Regions from separate parts of the Streptomyces sp. NPDC048644 genome, predicted to be linked through region 1. Evidence: riboswitches for the same ligand, from Rfam matches in the RefSeq annotation. Region 1 holds a riboswitch; each other region holds the start of a gene.

Region 1 (5,381 bases):
GACCGCCAGGTCACCGCCGTGCTCGCGGCGGATGTCCTGGGAGATCTTCATCGAGCAGAACTTCGGCCCGCACATGGAACAGAAGTGGGCCGTCTTCGCCGGCTCGGCCGGCAGGGTCTGGTCGTGGAAGGAACGCGCGGTGTCCGGGTCCAGGGCCAGATTGAACTGGTCCTCCCAGCGGAACTCGAAGCGCGCGTCGGACAGCGCGTCGTCCCACTCCTGGGCACCGGGATGTCCCTTGGCCAGATCCGCCGCATGGGCCGCGATCTTGTACGTGATCACGCCGGTCTTGACGTCGTCACGGTCCGGCAGGCCCAGGTGCTCCTTGGGCGTGACGTAGCAGAGCATCGCCGTACCCCACCAAGCGATCATCGCGGCGCCGATACCCGAGGTGATGTGGTCGTACGCGGGCGCGATGTCGGTGGTCAGCGGGCCCAGCGTGTAGAACGGCGCCTCCTCGCAGATCTCCTGCTGAAGGTCGATGTTCTCCTTGATCTTGTGCATCGGGACGTGCCCCGGACCCTCGATCATCGTCTGGACACCATGCCGCTTGGCGATGGTGTTCAGCTCACCCAGCGTCCGCAACTCCGCAAACTGCGCCTCGTCGTTGGCGTCCGCGATCGAACCGGGACGCAGGCCGTCCCCGAGCGAGAACGTCACGTCGTAGGCCGCGAGGATGTCGCAGAGCTCCTCGAAGTGCGTGTAGAGGAAGGACTCCTGGTGATGCGCCAGGCACCAGGCAGCCATGATCGAACCGCCCCGCGAAACGATGCCGGTCTTGCGCCGGGCGGTGAGCGGGACGTAGCGCAGCAGCACACCTGCGTGCACCGTCATGTAGTCCACGCCCTGCTCGGCCTGCTCGATGACCGTGTCCTTGTAGATCTCCCAGGTCAGTTCCTCGGCCTTGCCGTCGACCTTCTCCAGCGCCTGGTAGAGCGGAACGGTGCCGATCGGCACGGGGGAATTGCGCAGCACCCACTCCCGCGTGGTGTGGATGTTGCGACCGGTGGACAAGTCCATGACCGTGTCCGCACCCCACTGCGTCGCCCAGGTCATCTTGTCCACCTCCTCCTCGATGGAGGAAGTGACCGCGGAATTACCGATGTTGGCGTTCACCTTCACCAGGAAGTTCTTGCCGATGATCATCGGCTCGATCTCCGGATGGTTGACGTTGGCCGGCAGGACGGCACGGCCCGCCGCGATCTCGTCACGTACGAACTCCGGCGTGACGTTCTCGCGGAGGGCGACGTACTCCATCTCCGCGGTGATCTCGCCGCGCTGCGCATAGGCGAGTTGGCTGACCGCGGCGCCGTTCCGGCCGCGGCGGGGCTGCCGCGGCCGGCCGGGGAAGACCGCGTCGAGGTTCTTCAGACCGCCACGCGGCGAGGTGTGCTTGAGGCCGTCGTCCTCGGGGCGCAGCGGGCGACCCGCGTACTCCTCGGTGTCGCCCCGCGAAATGATCCAGTTCTCTCTCAGCGGCGCCAGTCCGCGGCGGACGTCCGTTTCGATGTGAGCGTCGGTATACGGCCCTGACGTGTCGTAGAGCGTCACGTCCTTGCCGTTGGTGAGGTGCACTCGCCGGACCGGAACCCGCAGGTCAGGGCGGGATCCGGTGAGGTAGCCCTTGTGCCAGCCGATCTCCTTGGCGGAGGCGTCCTGGCCGGACTCGCCGTTTTCGGGCGTGCGTGCATCCTGCAGAGTCATGGAGACCCAACTCCCTACGCCGGCATTACCCGGTAACAGGTTCGGCGGTCGACGCAGCGGCTCCCGCCCACGGGCGTTTCACGTGAAACGCCGCTGGGACGAGGATCAGCGCCCTCTCAGCCCGGTGCTCCGAGCTCCCGCGATTGCAAAGGTGCCACCACGGTAGCGGCCGATGTGGCGTGGTGAACAGGGGGCCCTGCGCTTCTTGCGATGATCGGTCGGTGACCGGCACCGATCCTCATACGCACTCCCACGGCCATGCGCACACGCACGGGCACGGCCCCGCCGCGCCCGTCTCCCGGCATCTGCGCAAGGTCATCGCCGCGGTGCTGATCCCGTTCGCCGCCGCCGTGGTGGTCGGCCTCGCGGTGCTGTGGCCGGGCGGCGCGCCCGATCACCGGCCGTCCGGCGTCGGCTTCGACCAGCCGACCGAACAGGCCAGGGTGACCAAGGTGGAGGAGGTCAACTGCGCCGACGTGCACGCCGAGCAGCAGCAACAGCCGACGACTCCAGGCGGCCAGCCGACCGGGGGAGCGGAGCGGGGGAAGCCCTGCGAACGCGCGACGGTCGAGGTCACGTCGGGCGGAAACGCCGGCCGGACCTTCCAGGCGGTCGTGACACCGGACGCGCTGCGGCACTACACGACGGGGCAGGAGGTCGTCGTCGCGTACTCCCCCAAGGCGCCCAAGGATCTGCAGTACTCGATCAGCGATGTGGACCGCACCTTGCCCATGTGGGTACTGGCCGCGATCTTCGCGTGCGCCGTCGTGATCGTCGGGCGGCTGCGCGGGGTACTGGCGCTGGTCGCCCTGGCGGCGAGCTTCGGGGTCCTGACGCTGTTCATCCTCCCGGCCATCCTTCAGGGATCGAATCCCCTGCTGGTGGCGGTGATCGGCGGCAGCGCCATCATGCTGATCGCGCTGTACATGTGCCACGGACTGACGGCCAGAACCTCGGTCGCGGTGCTCGGCACGCTCGCCTCGCTGCTGCTGATCGGGCTGCTCGGCTCGGTCTTCATCGGCTGGGCGCTGCTGACCGGCAACACGGACGACACGACGGGGCTGGTGCACGGGCTGTACCCCGGCATCGAGATCCGCGGACTGCTGCTGGCAGGCATCATCATCGGCTCGCTGGGCGTGCTCGACGACGTGACGGTCACCCAGACCGCCGCGGTGTGGGAACTCAAGGAGGCCGACCCGTCGGCGGGATGGCGCAAGCTGTACGGCGCCGCCATGCGGATCGGGCGGGACCACATCGCCTCCGTCGTGAACACCCTCGTACTCGCCTACGCGGGCGCGGCGTTGCCGCTGTTGCTGCTGTTCTCGATCGCACAGAGCAGCGTGGGCACGGTCGCCACCAGCGAGGTGGTCGCCGAGGAGATCGTCCGGACCCTGGTCGGCAGCATCGGTCTGGTCGCGTCGGTACCCCTGACGACACTGCTCGCGGCGCTGGTCGTCTCGGCCGACCGCAGGCCCCAGGCCGCTCCGGGGGACGAGAGCGGAGCGGAGGACGGCACCTGGGGCACGGACGGCGCGACGGAAACCGGCACGGCCGTGGGACGGGCGGCAGCGCGACGCGGCGCACGGGCGACACGAGGGTCGCGTGGGACGCGCGGCCGGCGCCGCAAGGCATGACGGAGCCGCGGCCGGGGGCCGCACCGGCCCGCTGACGTCCACCGACCGGCGCGGAAACCGGCGCAGCAGGCATCGGGCCGACGCGGCATCCCCTGGGCGAGCGGGATCCGGCGCCCTCTTCGTCACGGACCCGCCCGGCGCACCGAGACAACGCCCGACCCGAAAGGGCCGGGGGAGGACCGGGCGGCGGTGGGTCAGCTCGCCTTGGACGCCTCCGTCAAGATGCGGTCCAGCACGGCTTCCAGGGTGTCGCACACCTCTTCCGCGCCGAGCGGCACCAGCCGGTCCGTCCGGTCGAGGAACGCCACCAACGGCGGTGCGCTGACGCGGAAGAGTGCGCGTTCGGCGCCGACCTGGAGGCTGATGAAGACGTCGCTGAGATGCCCGCCGGAGGCAGGCTCGACGCGTACGTCGCCCTCCCCCGACGGCCCGCTCAGCCCGTCGAGCAGCAGCTCACGGCTGAAGGCCCACGTGACGGGCACATCGCCGGGCAGGTCGAAGGTGAGGCGTACGGCGTACGGATCGGCGCTGTCGAAGTCCAGCTCCACCGGGATCCGGAAGGCGAGTTCCTCCGAGACGAGGAAGCTCATGATCACTTCTGCCTGAACTGTGTCGGTCATCAACCACTGCCCCGCACTTGATCGGAGATGGCCGGGATTCGTCCCCCGTAGCCCTATTGACGCCATCGTCTGTCACGTGCCAGCAGATCACAAGGAGTGAGTTTTCAGATACTGATAGAGAAGGCGAGTGTCGTTAGTGTCGCCTCCGCCATTTTCCGTAGTCGGTCCGTGACAGAGCGCAATCGGTGCAGTTCTCCGGCAGGGAGAGAAACGGCCAACGCCGCGACCGCGGAGCCGACCTGGACGGGAATCGCGGAACATACGGTGCCGAGGGCATATTCCTGATGCTCATACGCGACCTGGCCACGACGCACCGTATCCAAACGGTGCAGCAGATCGTCCTCAGTTCGTACGGAAAAGGGGGTTATCGACTGCACCGGGTAACGGGACAAATGTTCCTTACGCGCCGCCTCGTCGAGTTGGGCGAGCAGGCACTGCCCGATCGCATGCGCATGCGCGGTGGCGCGGAAGTCCACCCACTCCTCGACCGGCGGCCGGCCCGGCTCGTTGGAGACGGCCAACACCTCCACTTCACCCTCGCGGTAGACAGCGAAGTAGACGGCGGCGTTCAACTTCTTGCTCACCACGGCCAGCGCTTCGGCGAGTTGATGGCGCTGACGACGGTGCGCCCCGGCGCGGCCGATGGAGTCGGCGGCCTCACCGAACACGAAGACGCCGTTCTCCCGGCGCAAATAGCCCTCGTGCGTCAGAGTGCGCAGCAGGTGGTACGTCGTCGGCAGCGGCAGCCCGGCCTCCCGGGCGAGTTGCTTGGCCGGCGCCCCTTCGGGGTGCGCGCCGACCGCCTCCAGCAGCCGCAGCGCACGCTGTACCGATCCGATCAAGGTGGGGTGGGAAACGGATTCACCGCTCACGACTGCCAACGTCAACCCCCAGGTCCGATCGCCATGGGGCACGGGGGCCCCGGTCGCGGGATCGTTCCCGCGTCGCGCGCGTCTCCCAGGGCCGCCCCATCCTCGACGTCCGGCCCGATCTCGCTTCACTCGGTATTTTCCGGAACGTCAGCATCCGGAAGACGCCTGCGACGGCACTCTAACTCGGCGGATCGGAGTGGTAACCCGATCGGCCTGCGAGTTAACTCACCTGGCGCACTCCTTGACCGACAGTGACCATGGCGAGGGCGCCGCACACCGCCCGTGAAGGCCCAACACCCCGCTCAGGCAACGCAGTACGGGAAAAGGCCGCACATCTGCGCGAGGGCTGGGGTGGGGAGGGGGTGGGTGGGGAGGGAGGGGTCTGGGGTGAGCGGCTGGCTCCCGTTCCCTCCCCCGCCCCCACCCTCCCCACCCACCCGCTCCGACGCAGCATGGCCCCACGCTGGGCTGGCGCATGCGCCTGCACAGGAACCGGACGCCGGACGGCGGACACCGGACGCCGGACACCGGACGCCGATGCGGTCTGCTCC
Region 2 (5,381 bases), on a different contig from region 1:
GGTACCCGCGGCAACTCCCGTGCCGGGCAGGGCCCCGGCACGGGGATGGACAACCGCCTGCCGGTCGGACACCGTGCAGGAGTAGACGCGCGGCAGGGGCGAGGCTCTGCTTCTTACCGAAGAGACCAGGAGCAAGTGGTGATCGAAGAGATCCTCCTCGAGGCCGAGGAGAAGATGGAGAAGGCCGTCGTGGTCGCCAAGGAGGACTTCGCCGCGATCCGCACCGGGCGTGCGCACCCGGCGATGTTCAACAAGATCGTGGCGGACTACTACGGTGCCTTGACGCCGATCAACCAGCTGGCGTCGTTCTCGGTTCCGGAACCGCGGATGGCCGTGGTGACCCCGTTCGACAAGAGCGCGATGCGCAACATCGAGCAGGCGATCCGCGACTCCGACCTCGGTGTCAACCCGAGCAACGACGGCAACATCATCCGAGTGACGTTCCCGGAGCTGACCGAGGAGCGCCGCAAGGACTACATCAAGGTCGCCAAGACCAAGGGCGAGGACGCGAAGATCTCCATTCGCAGCGTCCGCCGCAAGGCGAAGGAAAACCTCGACAAGCTCGTCAAGGACAAGGAGTCGGGCGAGGACGAGGTCAGGCGCGCGGAGAAGGAGCTCGACGACACCACCGCGAAGTACGTCGCGCAGGTGGACGAGCTCCTCAAGCACAAGGAATCCGAGCTCCTCGAGGTCTGATGAACGAGTCATCCTGGGGGGCCCCGCCCGGCGCAGGTCACTGGGGACCGCCCGACCATGGACCGGCCTCCGCGCCGAGCGGGGCGGCGCCACCCGCTGTGACGGGATACGCGCACGACGGGGGAGCGGTGGGGCAGACCCGGCCGCTGCCCGTCGTGCCCGACGCCGGCGGATACCAGGACGACAGCCGGGACCACCGGGACATCCGGGACGACGACCGGGGGGCCACTCGGCTGAGCGGCCCCCTGTTCCGCGACGAAAAGCCGCAGGAGCCCATGGCCACTCCTTTCCCCGGTTCCCCCGGGCCCACGGGCTCGCAGGACCCAGAGAAGCCGAAGAAGAAGAGCGCGGGACGCAATCTGCCCGCCGCGATAGGGGTCGGCGTCGGCCTCGGCGCGGTCATCGTCGCCTCCCTCTTCGTCTACAAGCACGTCTTCATCGGCGTGATAGCGGTCGCCGTCGTCGTGGGCCTGTGGGAGCTGACCTCGCGGCTCACCGAGCGCAAGGACATCAGGGCGCCGCTGGTACCGCTCGCCGTCGGCGGCACCGCCATGGTGATCGCCGGCTACGTGCGCGGAGCCGAGGGCGCCTGGGTGGCGATGGCACTCACCACCCTCGCCGTCCTGGTCTGGCGCATGACGGGGAAACCCGAGAACTACCTGCGGGACGTCACCGCAGGGGTCTTCGCGGCGTTCTACGTGCCGTTCCTCGCGACGTTCGTCGCCCTGATGCTCGCCGCCGACGACGGGCCGCAGCGGGTACTGACCTTCCTGCTGCTGACGGTCGTCAGCGACACCGGGGCGTACGCCGTCGGCTGGCGCTTCGGCACGCACAAGCTCGCGCCCCGCATCAGCCCCGGCAAGACCCGTGAGGGCCTGGTCGGTGCCGTGCTGTTCGCGATGGCCGCCGGCGCGCTGTGCATGGAGTTCCTGATCACGGACGGTGCCTGGTGGCAGGGGCTGCTGCTCGGCCTGGCCGTCGCCACCAGCGCCACCCTCGGCGACCTCGGCGAATCCATGATCAAGCGGGACCTCGGCATCAAGGACATGGGCACCCTGCTGCCCGGCCACGGCGGCATCATGGACCGGCTCGACTCCCTGCTGCCGACCGCCCCGGTCGTCTGGCTGCTCTTCGTGATCTTCGTCGGCAGCGGCTGAAGCGCCCAGGTAGTCTGGAAAGGCCCGCTGTCCGACAGCGGGCCTTTTTCCGTCCTCGCGACCGCGGGGACAGTTCCCGTGAGTCCCCCGGGTTCCGGCACCGTCCCGCCGTTGGCTCCGCACCGTGGAGATCGTCCGGCACCGTCGCATTGAGGAGTTCCGCCCATGGCACCGCCCGAGCCCGGTGTGCTGACATTCGTCGCCCCCCGCGGGGCCAAGAAGCCCCCGCGGCACCTCGCAGACCTCAGCCCCGCCGAGCGCCGCGAAGCCGTGGCCGCGATCGGCGAGAGGCCGTTCCGCGCCAAGCAGCTGTCGCAGCACTACTTCGCGCGCTACGCGCACGAGCCGGCGCAGTGGACCGACATCCCCGCCGCGGCCCGGGAGAAGCTCGCCGCGGAGCTGCTGCCCGAGCTGATGAACGTGGTGCGGCACATCTCGTGCGACGACGACACCACCCGCAAGACCCTGTGGAAGCTGCACGACGGCACGCTCGTCGAATCGGTGCTGATGCGCTACCCGGACCGGGTCACGATGTGCATCTCCTCACAGGCCGGCTGCGGGATGAACTGCCCGTTCTGCGCCACCGGCCAGGCCGGCCTGGACCGCAACCTCTCGACCGCCGAGATCGTGCACCAGATCGTCGACGGAATGCGCGCCCTGCGCGACGGCGAGGTGCCAGGCGGCCCGGCGCGGCTGTCGAACATCGTGTTCATGGGCATGGGCGAGCCGCTCGCCAACTACAAGCGGGTGGTCGGCGCCATCCGGCGGCTCACCGACCCCGAGCCGGACGGCCTCGGCCTGTCGCAGCGCGGCATCACCGTCTCCACCGTCGGACTGGTGCCCGCCATGCTGCGGTTCGCCGACGAGGGCTTCAAGTGCCGGCTCGCGGTCTCGCTGCACGCCCCGGACGACGAACTGCGCGACACCCTCGTCCCGGTCAACACCCGCTGGAAGGTGCGCGAGGTCCTGGACGCGGCCTGGGAGTACGCCGAGAAGTCCGGCCGCCGGATCTCCATCGAGTACGCCCTGATCCGTGACATCAACGACCAGGCCTGGCGCGGTGACCTGCTGGGACGGCTGCTCAAGGGCAAGCGCGTGCACGTCAACCTCATTCCGCTGAACCCGACACCCGGCTCGAAGTGGACCGCGTCGCGCCCCGAGGACGAGCGGGCGTTCGTCCGGGCCATCGAGGCGCACGGCGTGCCGGTGACCGTCCGCGACACCCGCGGCCAGGAGATCGACGGCGCCTGCGGACAGCTCGCGGCCTCGGAACGCTGACCGCCCGCTGGTAGCGTGTGATCGAACAAATGCACATTCCGACAGGGGAGCGCCACAGCGCTGAGAGTGCGGAGACGTCGTAGGGATACGGCGCCCGCAGACCCTTGAACCTCGCCCGGGTCATTCCGGGTAGGAAGTTCGGTCGTCACTCATGCTGTTGCGCCCCGCCCTGCGCCGCCCGGCTCCACCGGGCGGCGCGGCGCGGGGCCGCGTCTCTTCCTGGCCAGCCAGGAGGAAATCAGTGAGCACCAACCGCACCACCACCGCCCGCAGAGCCGTGGCGGCGGTCGCCGCCGCCGCAGCCGGCATGACCGCGCTCGCCGCCTGCGGCAGCGCGGACGGCGGCAGCGCGGCGGACGCCAAGACCGTCACACTCGTCAGCCACGACTCCTTCAACGCCTCGAAGTCGGTGCTCGCCGCGTTCGAGAAGCAGAGCGGCTACAAGGTCCGGGTGCTCAAGGGCGGCGACGCGGGCAAGGCCGTCAACCAGGCGATCCTCTCCAAGGACAACCCGCAGGGCGACGTCTTCTTCGGCATCGACAACACCCTGCTGTCCCGCGGCCTGAAGGCCGGCCTCTTCACGCCGTACCGGGCCAAGGGCCTCGACGCCGTCCCCGCCGCCCTGCAACTGGACAAGGCAGACCACCGCGTCACACCCCTCGAATACGGCGACACCTGCGTCAACTACGACCGCGCCTACTTCGACCGGCACCGGCTCGCGCCGCCGAAGACCTTCGACGACCTGCTCAAGCCGCAGTACAAGGGCCTGCTCGTCACGGAGAACTCCGCAACCTCGTCGCCGGGGCTCGCCTTCCAGCTGGGCACCATCGCCACCCACGGTGAGAAGGGCTGGCAGGACTACTGGAAGAAGCTCAAGGCCAACGGCGTCGAGGTGGTCGACGGCTGGGAGCAGGCGTACAACGAGCGCTTCTCCGGATCCGCGGCCGGCCGGGGCAAGGGCGACAAGCCGCTGGTCGTCTCGTACGCCTCCAGCCCGCCCGTCGAGGTGCTCGGCAAGAAGCCCGCGCCGAAGCAGGCACCGACCGGCGTCGCCACCGGGACCTGCTTCCGGCAGATCGAGTTCGGCGGCCTCCTCAAGGGCGCCAAGAACGAGAAGGGCGGCAAGGAACTGCTGGACTTCCTGCTCAGCCGGAAGTTCCAGGAGGACATGCCGCTCCAGATGTTCGTCAACCCGGCGCGCAAGGACGCCACGGTGCCCGACCTGTTCACCAAGTACGGCGCGACGATCGACAAGCCGGCGACCCTCGCCCCGGAGACGATCACCGAGAACCGCGAACAGTGGGTCAAGCAGTGGTCCTCGCTCGTTCTGAAGTAGACGGGGCCAGGCGCGGCCGTAGCCGGCGCGCCACGGCGGTGCGGGCGGCGCTGATGGCGCTGCCGGTCGCCTTCTTCGCGCTGTTCTTCGCCTACCCGGTCACCGCGATCGTCGGACGCGGGCTGAAGGACGGCGGGCGGTGGCAGCTCGGCCGGATCGCCGACGTGCTCGGCGACGGGGACGTCCTGCACGTCCTGTGGTTCACCGTCTGGCAGGCCGCCGCGTCGACCGGCCTCACCCTGCTGATCGCGCTGCCCGGCGCGTACGTCTTCGCACGGTTCGACTTCCCCGGCAAGCAGTTGCTGCGGGCGGTGGTCGCGGTGCCGTTCGTGCTGCCGACCGTCGTCGTCGGCTCCGCCTTCCTGGCCCTGGCCGGCCGCGGCGGGCTGCTCGACGACCTGTGGGGCGTGCGTCTCGACACCTCGGTGTGGGCGATTCTGCTCGCCCACGTCTTCTTCAACTACGCCGTGGTCGTACGGACCGTCGGCGGGCTGTGGGGACAGCTCGACCCGCGGCAGGAGGAGGCGGCGCGGGTGCTGGGCGCCGGGCGTCTCGCGGCCTGGCGCCGGGTGACGCTGCCCGCGCTCGGCCCCGCCGTCGCCGCCGCCGCGCTGATGGTCTTCCTGTTCACCTTCACCTCCTTCGGAGTGGTGCAGATCCTCGGCGGGCCCACCTTCTCCACCCTGGAGGTGGAGATCTACCGGCAGACCGCCGACTTCCTCGACCTGCCGACCGCCGCCGTCCTCACCCTGATCCAGTTCGCGGCGGTCCTCGCCCTGCTGGCCCTGCACGCCTGGACGGTGCGCCGCCGCGAGAGCACCCTCCGGCTCGTCGACGCCGCGCGGACCGCGCGGCGGCCCCGCGGCCCCGGACAGTGGGCGCTGCTGTGGGGCACCCTCGTGATCATCGCCGTC
Region 3 (5,381 bases), on a different contig from region 1:
CGGACCAGGTCGAGGCCCGGTGCGTGGCGGCCCGGCTTGGTGGGGGTCGGCCAGCACGGGCCGGTGCAGAAGTAGTCGACGCCGGGCTCGGCGACGGCGGCGTCCACCTCGGCCTCGGCATGCGTGGAGCGGCCGATCAGGACGTCCGTGCCGAGGATCGCGCGGGCGGCGGGGACGGGCAGGTCGCCCTGTCCGAGGTGCAGCACGTCGGAGCCCGCGGCGTGGGCGACGTCGGCCCGGTCGTTGACCGCGAGCAGCTTGCCGTGCCGGCGGCAGGCGTCGGCGAAGACCTCCAGGTGGCGCAGCTCGTCGGCCGCCTCCATGCCCTTGTCGCGGAGCTGGACGATGTCCACGCCGGAGGCGAGCACCGCGTCCAGGAACTGCGGGAGGTCGCCCTGGCGGGTGCGGGCGTCCGTGCAGAGGTAGAGCCTGGCGTCGGACAGGGCCGCGCGGGCGGTGGTCGTCGCGGTGGTCATCGGGCGGTTCCCCCCGGGGCGGTGGCGTACGGGCCGGGCTCTCCGGCTCGTACGCCACCTCGGTTGCGGTTACGGATTCGGCTGCGGTTGCTCAGGCGCGGGCGGGCCTGCCGTCGGCCCCGCCCGCCGCGTCACACGGCGAGCGCCTGCGCCCGGCGCTTCACCTCCGTGCCGCGGTTCTCGCGCAGCGCCTGCGCCGGCGTACCGGGCAGGGTCTCATCCGGGGTGAAGAGCCATTCCAGCATCTCCTCGTCGGCGAAGCCGTCGTCCCGCAGGAGGGTCAGGGTGCCGGCCAGGCCCTTGACGACCTTGCCGTCCTTGATGAAATCGGCCGGCACGTGCAGTGCCCTGTTCTCACCGCGGCGCACCGCGATCAGCTGGCCCTCCTTGACCAGCTGCCGGACACGTGTCACCTCGACGCCGAACGCTTCGGCGATGTCGGGGAGGGTGAGCCAGGCGGGGACGAGTCCATCGATGTTTGCGTCAATCTCGGTCACAGGACAAGCCTGCCACCTCGCACTGACAGCCGGTAGCCGGGCATCGCCAACGGGACGAGACCCACACCGGCGGGTGACGCCGGGCCCGGCACGCGGACCGCGCCCGTCCGCTTCCACTGCGCCCCGTCGGGCACGCCTCAGAGAGCCGCCGCCTTCAGGGGCACGGACGCGTCGGCCGCCCGCCCCCGGTCCAGGACGGCGCCGCGCTCGATGAGCTTGCGGCCCTGCGCCAGGTCGCGCGGGCGGCCGACCGCGAGCAGCGCGACCAGCCTGCCCCGGTCCGGCCGCCCCTCCGCCGGGCCCGTCTCCTTCCGCAGCCAGACCACCGACCAGGCGGCGCTCTCCGGATCGCCGCGCCAGACGAGTTCGTCGGCCCGGTCGTGGTGGCCCGCGTACTGCACGAACCGGCCGAACTGCTCCGACCAGAAGTACGGCACCGGGTCGTAGACCACGCCTTCGGCCGGGCCGCCGGTGATGTTCCCCGCGACCGTGCGGGGGCCCTGGAGCGCGTTGTCCCAGTGGTGGATCAGGAGCCTGCGGCCGTAACGGGCCGACGGGAAGGAGGCGCAGTCGCCGACCGCGTGGACGTCCGGGGCCGAGGTCCGCAGCCGGTCGTCGGCGAGCACCGAACCGTCATCGGGTGAGAGCGCGACGCCGGAGCCGGCCAGCCAGCCGGTCGCGGGGCGGGCGCCGATGCCGACGACCACGGCGTCGGCGGGCAGCGCGGTGCCGTCGGCGAGGAGCACGGTGCCCGCTTCGACGGCGGCGACCCGCGCGCCGGTGCGCAGCCGGGCGCCGGATCCGGCGTACCAGCCCGCCATGTGGGCGGCGACCTCGGCGGGCAGCGCGCCGGCCAGCGGCCGGTCGGCGGCCTCGACGACGGTGACCGCGCAGCCCGCCTCGCGCGCCGCGGTCGCGAACTCGGCGCCGATCCAGCCCGCGCCGACGACCACGATCTCGTGCCGGGCGGCGAGGACGGGCCGCAGCCGCTCGGCGTCGTCGAGGGTGCGCAGCAGGTGGACGTGGGGCAGCCCCGCGCTGCCGGGCAGTGCGAGGGGCTCGGCGCCGGTGGCGAGGACGGCGTGGTCGTAGCGGACCTGGCCTTCGGCGGTCTCGACGAGATGCTCTTCGGGCCGCAGCGCGGTGACCGGACGGCCGAGGTGCAGCTCGATGCCCAGGGAGGCGAAGTCCACGTCGAACGCGGCGCCTTCGGCCTTGCCGAGCAGGACCGCCTTGGACAGCGGCGGGCGGTCGTAGGGCTGGTGCGGTTCGTCGCCGAACAGCGTGATCGCGCCGCGCCAGCCTTGTTCGCGCAGCGCGACAGCGGTCTGCACACCCGCGATACCCGCGCCGACGATCACGACGCGCGGCGTGTGGTCAGGGTCCTGGGAGGACTTGCTCTGCTCGCTCACCCGATCACTCTAGGACGGCGCGCGACGGCGCCCGCAGCAGCGCGCAAGGAGATCTCTGACACAGCGTCACGCCCGGTGGGGCCCGGGAAGCGCCGCCCGCCGTGCCGGGGCGCTCCCTTACGGGGCGTCGGCGGCTGGTATTAGGGTGAGGGTCCTACGCACTCGCGGGAGCCCGGACGCACCGGGCTGAGAGGGAGGCTGGCGGCCTCCGACCGTACGAACCTGATCCGGGTCATGCCGGCGAAGGGAGGGGCTGGACGCCCATGCATGCATCTTCCGCACCGTCCGCCGCACCACACGGACCGCCGCCGCACGCCGGGCGGCACCCCGATGTGCTCGTCATCGGCGGCGGCATCATCGGCCTGGTCACCGCCTGGCGGGCCGCCGCTCGGGGGCTGCGCACGGCCGTCGTCGACCCGGAGCCGGGCGGCGGCGCCGCCCGGGTCGCGGCCGGCATGCTGGCCGCCGTCACCGAGCTGCACTACGGGGAGCAGACCCTGCTGGGCCTCAACCTCGCGTCCGCCCGGCGCTATCCGGGGTTCGTCGCGGAGCTGGAGGAGGCGAGCGGACAGGCCGTCGGCTACCGCGCCTGCGGCACCCTCGTGGTGGCGCTGGACGCCGACGACCGGGCCCATCTGCGGGAGTTGCACGCGCTCCAGCGCCGTTCGGGTCTGGAGTCGGAGTGGCTGTCCGGGCGCGAGTGCCGCCGTCTGGAGCCGATGCTGGCGCCCGGCGTGCGCGGGGGCCTGCGGGTGGACGGCGATCATCAGGTCGATCCGCGCCGCCTGGCGGGCGCGCTGCTGACGGCCTGCGCGCGGGCCGGGGTGGTCTTCCACCGCACCTGGGCCGAGCGGCTGACGGTCAGCGCGGGCCGGGCCGTCGGCGCGGAGCTGGCGGACGGCGGCCGGCCGGCCGCGGACCGGGTCGTGCTGGCCGGTGGCAGCCACAGCGGCCGGCTGGCCGGGGTGCCGGGTGAGGTGCTGCCGCCGGTGCGCCCGGTCAAGGGGCAGGTGCTGCGGCTCCGGATGCCGGACGTCCCCCGGGGGAGCCCCGCCTTCCTCTCCCGCACGGTGCGGGCCGTCGTCCGCGGCGGCCCCCTCTACCTGGTGCCGCGGGAGAACGGCGAGCTGGTCGTCGGCGCCACCAGCGAGGAGCTGGGCTGGGACACCACCGTCACCGCGGGCGGCGTGTACGAACTGCTGCGGGACGCGCACGAGTTGGTGCCGGGCATCACCGAACTGCCGCTGGCCGAGACCTGCGCGGGGCTGCGTCCCACCTCCCCTGACAACGCGCCGCTGCTCGGCCCGACCCCGCTGCCAGGACTCCTCCTGGCCACCGGGCACTTCCGCAACGGCGTCCTGCTGACCCCCGTCACCGGGGACGCCATGGCCGAGGTGCTGGCCACCGGGCAACTGCCCGATGAGGCCCGCCCGTTCTCCCCTCTGCGGTTCACCGACGCCGCCCCCGTAGCGGCCCCCGCGGCCCGCGTCCCCCAGGAGCAGCCCGTATGAACGCCTCCCCCGTTTCCGTCACCGTCAACGGAGAAGTCCGCGAGATCCCTGGCGGGCTGACGCTCGACCTGCTGGTGGCGACGCTGTCCCGGGCGCCGGGCGGCTTGGCCGCCGCCGTCAACGAGACCGTGGTGCCGCGCGCCCGGTGGGCCCGCACCCCGCTCGGCGAAGGCGACCGCGTCGAGGTCCTCACCGCAGTCCAGGGAGGCTGAACCGACCATGGCCGACGATCTCCTCACCATCGCAGGCACCACCTTCACCTCCCGCCTGATCATGGGCACCGGCGGCGCGCCCAGTCTGGACGCCCTGGAGCGGGCGCTGCTCGCCTCCGGGACGGAGCTGACGACGGTCGCCATGCGGCGGCTCGATCCGACCGTGCAGGGCTCGGTGCTGTCCGTGCTGGAACGGCACGCGATCCGGGTGCTGCCGAACACCGCGGGCTGTTTCACCGCGGGCGAGGCGGTGCTCACCGCGCGGCTCGCCCGTGAGGCGCTCGGCACGGACTGGGTCAAGCTCGAAGTCGTCGCCGACGAGCGCACCCTGCTGCCCGACCCGATCGAGCTGCTGGACGCCGCCGAGACGCTGGTGGACGACGGGTTCACGGTGCTGCCCTACACGAACGACGACCCGGTGCTGGCCCGGAAGCTGGAGGACGTCGGCTGCGCCGCGATCATGCCGCTGGGCTCGCCGATCGGCTCCGGGCTCGGCATCCGCAACCCGCACAACTTCCAGCTGATCACCGAGCGGGCCGGGGTGCCCGTGGTGCTGGACGCGGGCGCGGGCACCGCGTCCGACGCGGCCCTCGCCATGGAGCTGGGCTGCGCCGCGGTGATGCTGGCGTCCGCGGTGACCCGGGCCCAGGAGCCGGAGCTGATGGCCGGGGCCATGCGGTACGCGGTCGACGCCGGGCGGCTCGCGTACCGGGCGGGCCGTATCCCGCGCCGGCACTTCGCGCTGGCGTCGTCGCCCGCGGACGGGGTGGCGGAGCTGGATCCGGAGCGGCCGGCGTTCCGGTAGCGCCGGGCGGGGCGCGGGCGCCGCCGCCCGCGTTCCTGTCACCGTTCGGCCTCAGTACGCCGGGGAAGGCCGCCGCACGTGTGACGTGTCGGTGGGTCCTCGTAGACTCGTCTGCCGTGGATACGACCCTTCAGGACCCCCTGGTCGGGCAGTTGCTCGACGGCCGCTACCGCGTCGACGCGCGTATCGCCGCCGGCGGTATGGCCACGGTCTACCGGGCCATGGACACCCGGCTCGACCGCGTGCTCGCCCTGAAGGTGATGCACCCGTCGCTCGCGGTGGACGACGCGTTCGTCGACCGGTTCATCCGCGAGGCCAAGTCGGTCGCCCGGCTCTCGCACCCGAACGTGGTGGGCGTCTTCGACCAGGGGACGGACGGCACGTACGTCTATCTGGCCATGGAGTACGTCGCCGGGTGCACGCTGCGCGACGTGCTGCGCGAGCGGGGCGCGCTCCAGCCGCGGGCCG

What was found. Region 1 has a riboswitch for thiamine pyrophosphate ahead of thiC (phosphomethylpyrimidine synthase ThiC). Riboswitches for the same ligand answer to the same signal wherever they lie in the genome.
Region 2: it holds a riboswitch for thiamine pyrophosphate, as region 1 does, so the genes downstream of both, ACGFNI_RS29095 (thiamine ABC transporter substrate binding subunit) here and thiC (phosphomethylpyrimidine synthase ThiC) in region 1, are expected to answer to the same signal.
Region 3: it holds a riboswitch for thiamine pyrophosphate, as region 1 does, so the genes downstream of both, thiO (glycine oxidase ThiO) here and thiC (phosphomethylpyrimidine synthase ThiC) in region 1, are expected to answer to the same signal.

Annotation. Positions count from the first base shown of each region.
Region 1 covers NZ_JBICVO010000006.1:413,498-418,878, reverse strand. Annotated here, with positions in the region: gene thiC (phosphomethylpyrimidine synthase ThiC) at 1-1,704, opposite strand, end outside; TPP riboswitch at 1,699-1,855, opposite strand; gene ACGFNI_RS16960 (YibE/F family protein) at 1,926-3,338, shown strand; gene ACGFNI_RS16955 (SsgA family sporulation/cell division regulator) at 3,533-3,958, opposite strand; gene ACGFNI_RS16950 (IclR family transcriptional regulator) at 4,063-4,830, opposite strand.
Region 2 covers NZ_JBICVO010000016.1:95,466-100,846, forward strand. Annotated here, with positions in the region: gene frr (ribosome recycling factor) at 139-696, shown strand; gene ACGFNI_RS29085 (phosphatidate cytidylyltransferase) at 696-1,853, shown strand; gene rlmN (23S rRNA (adenine(2503)-C(2))-methyltransferase RlmN) at 2,019-3,131, shown strand; TPP riboswitch at 3,165-3,285, shown strand; gene ACGFNI_RS29095 (thiamine ABC transporter substrate binding subunit) at 3,439-4,467, shown strand; gene ACGFNI_RS29100 (ABC transporter permease) at 4,443-5,381, shown strand, end outside.
Region 3 covers NZ_JBICVO010000001.1:331,015-336,395, forward strand. Annotated here, with positions in the region: gene thiE (thiamine phosphate synthase) at 1-476, opposite strand, end outside; gene ACGFNI_RS01490 (Rv2175c family DNA-binding protein) at 608-973, opposite strand; gene ACGFNI_RS01495 (NAD(P)/FAD-dependent oxidoreductase) at 1,111-2,385, opposite strand; TPP riboswitch at 2,540-2,651, shown strand; gene thiO (glycine oxidase ThiO) at 2,718-3,896, shown strand; gene thiS (sulfur carrier protein ThiS) at 3,893-4,108, shown strand; gene ACGFNI_RS01510 (thiazole synthase) at 4,116-4,913, shown strand; gene pknB (Stk1 family PASTA domain-containing Ser/Thr kinase) at 5,030-5,381, shown strand, end outside.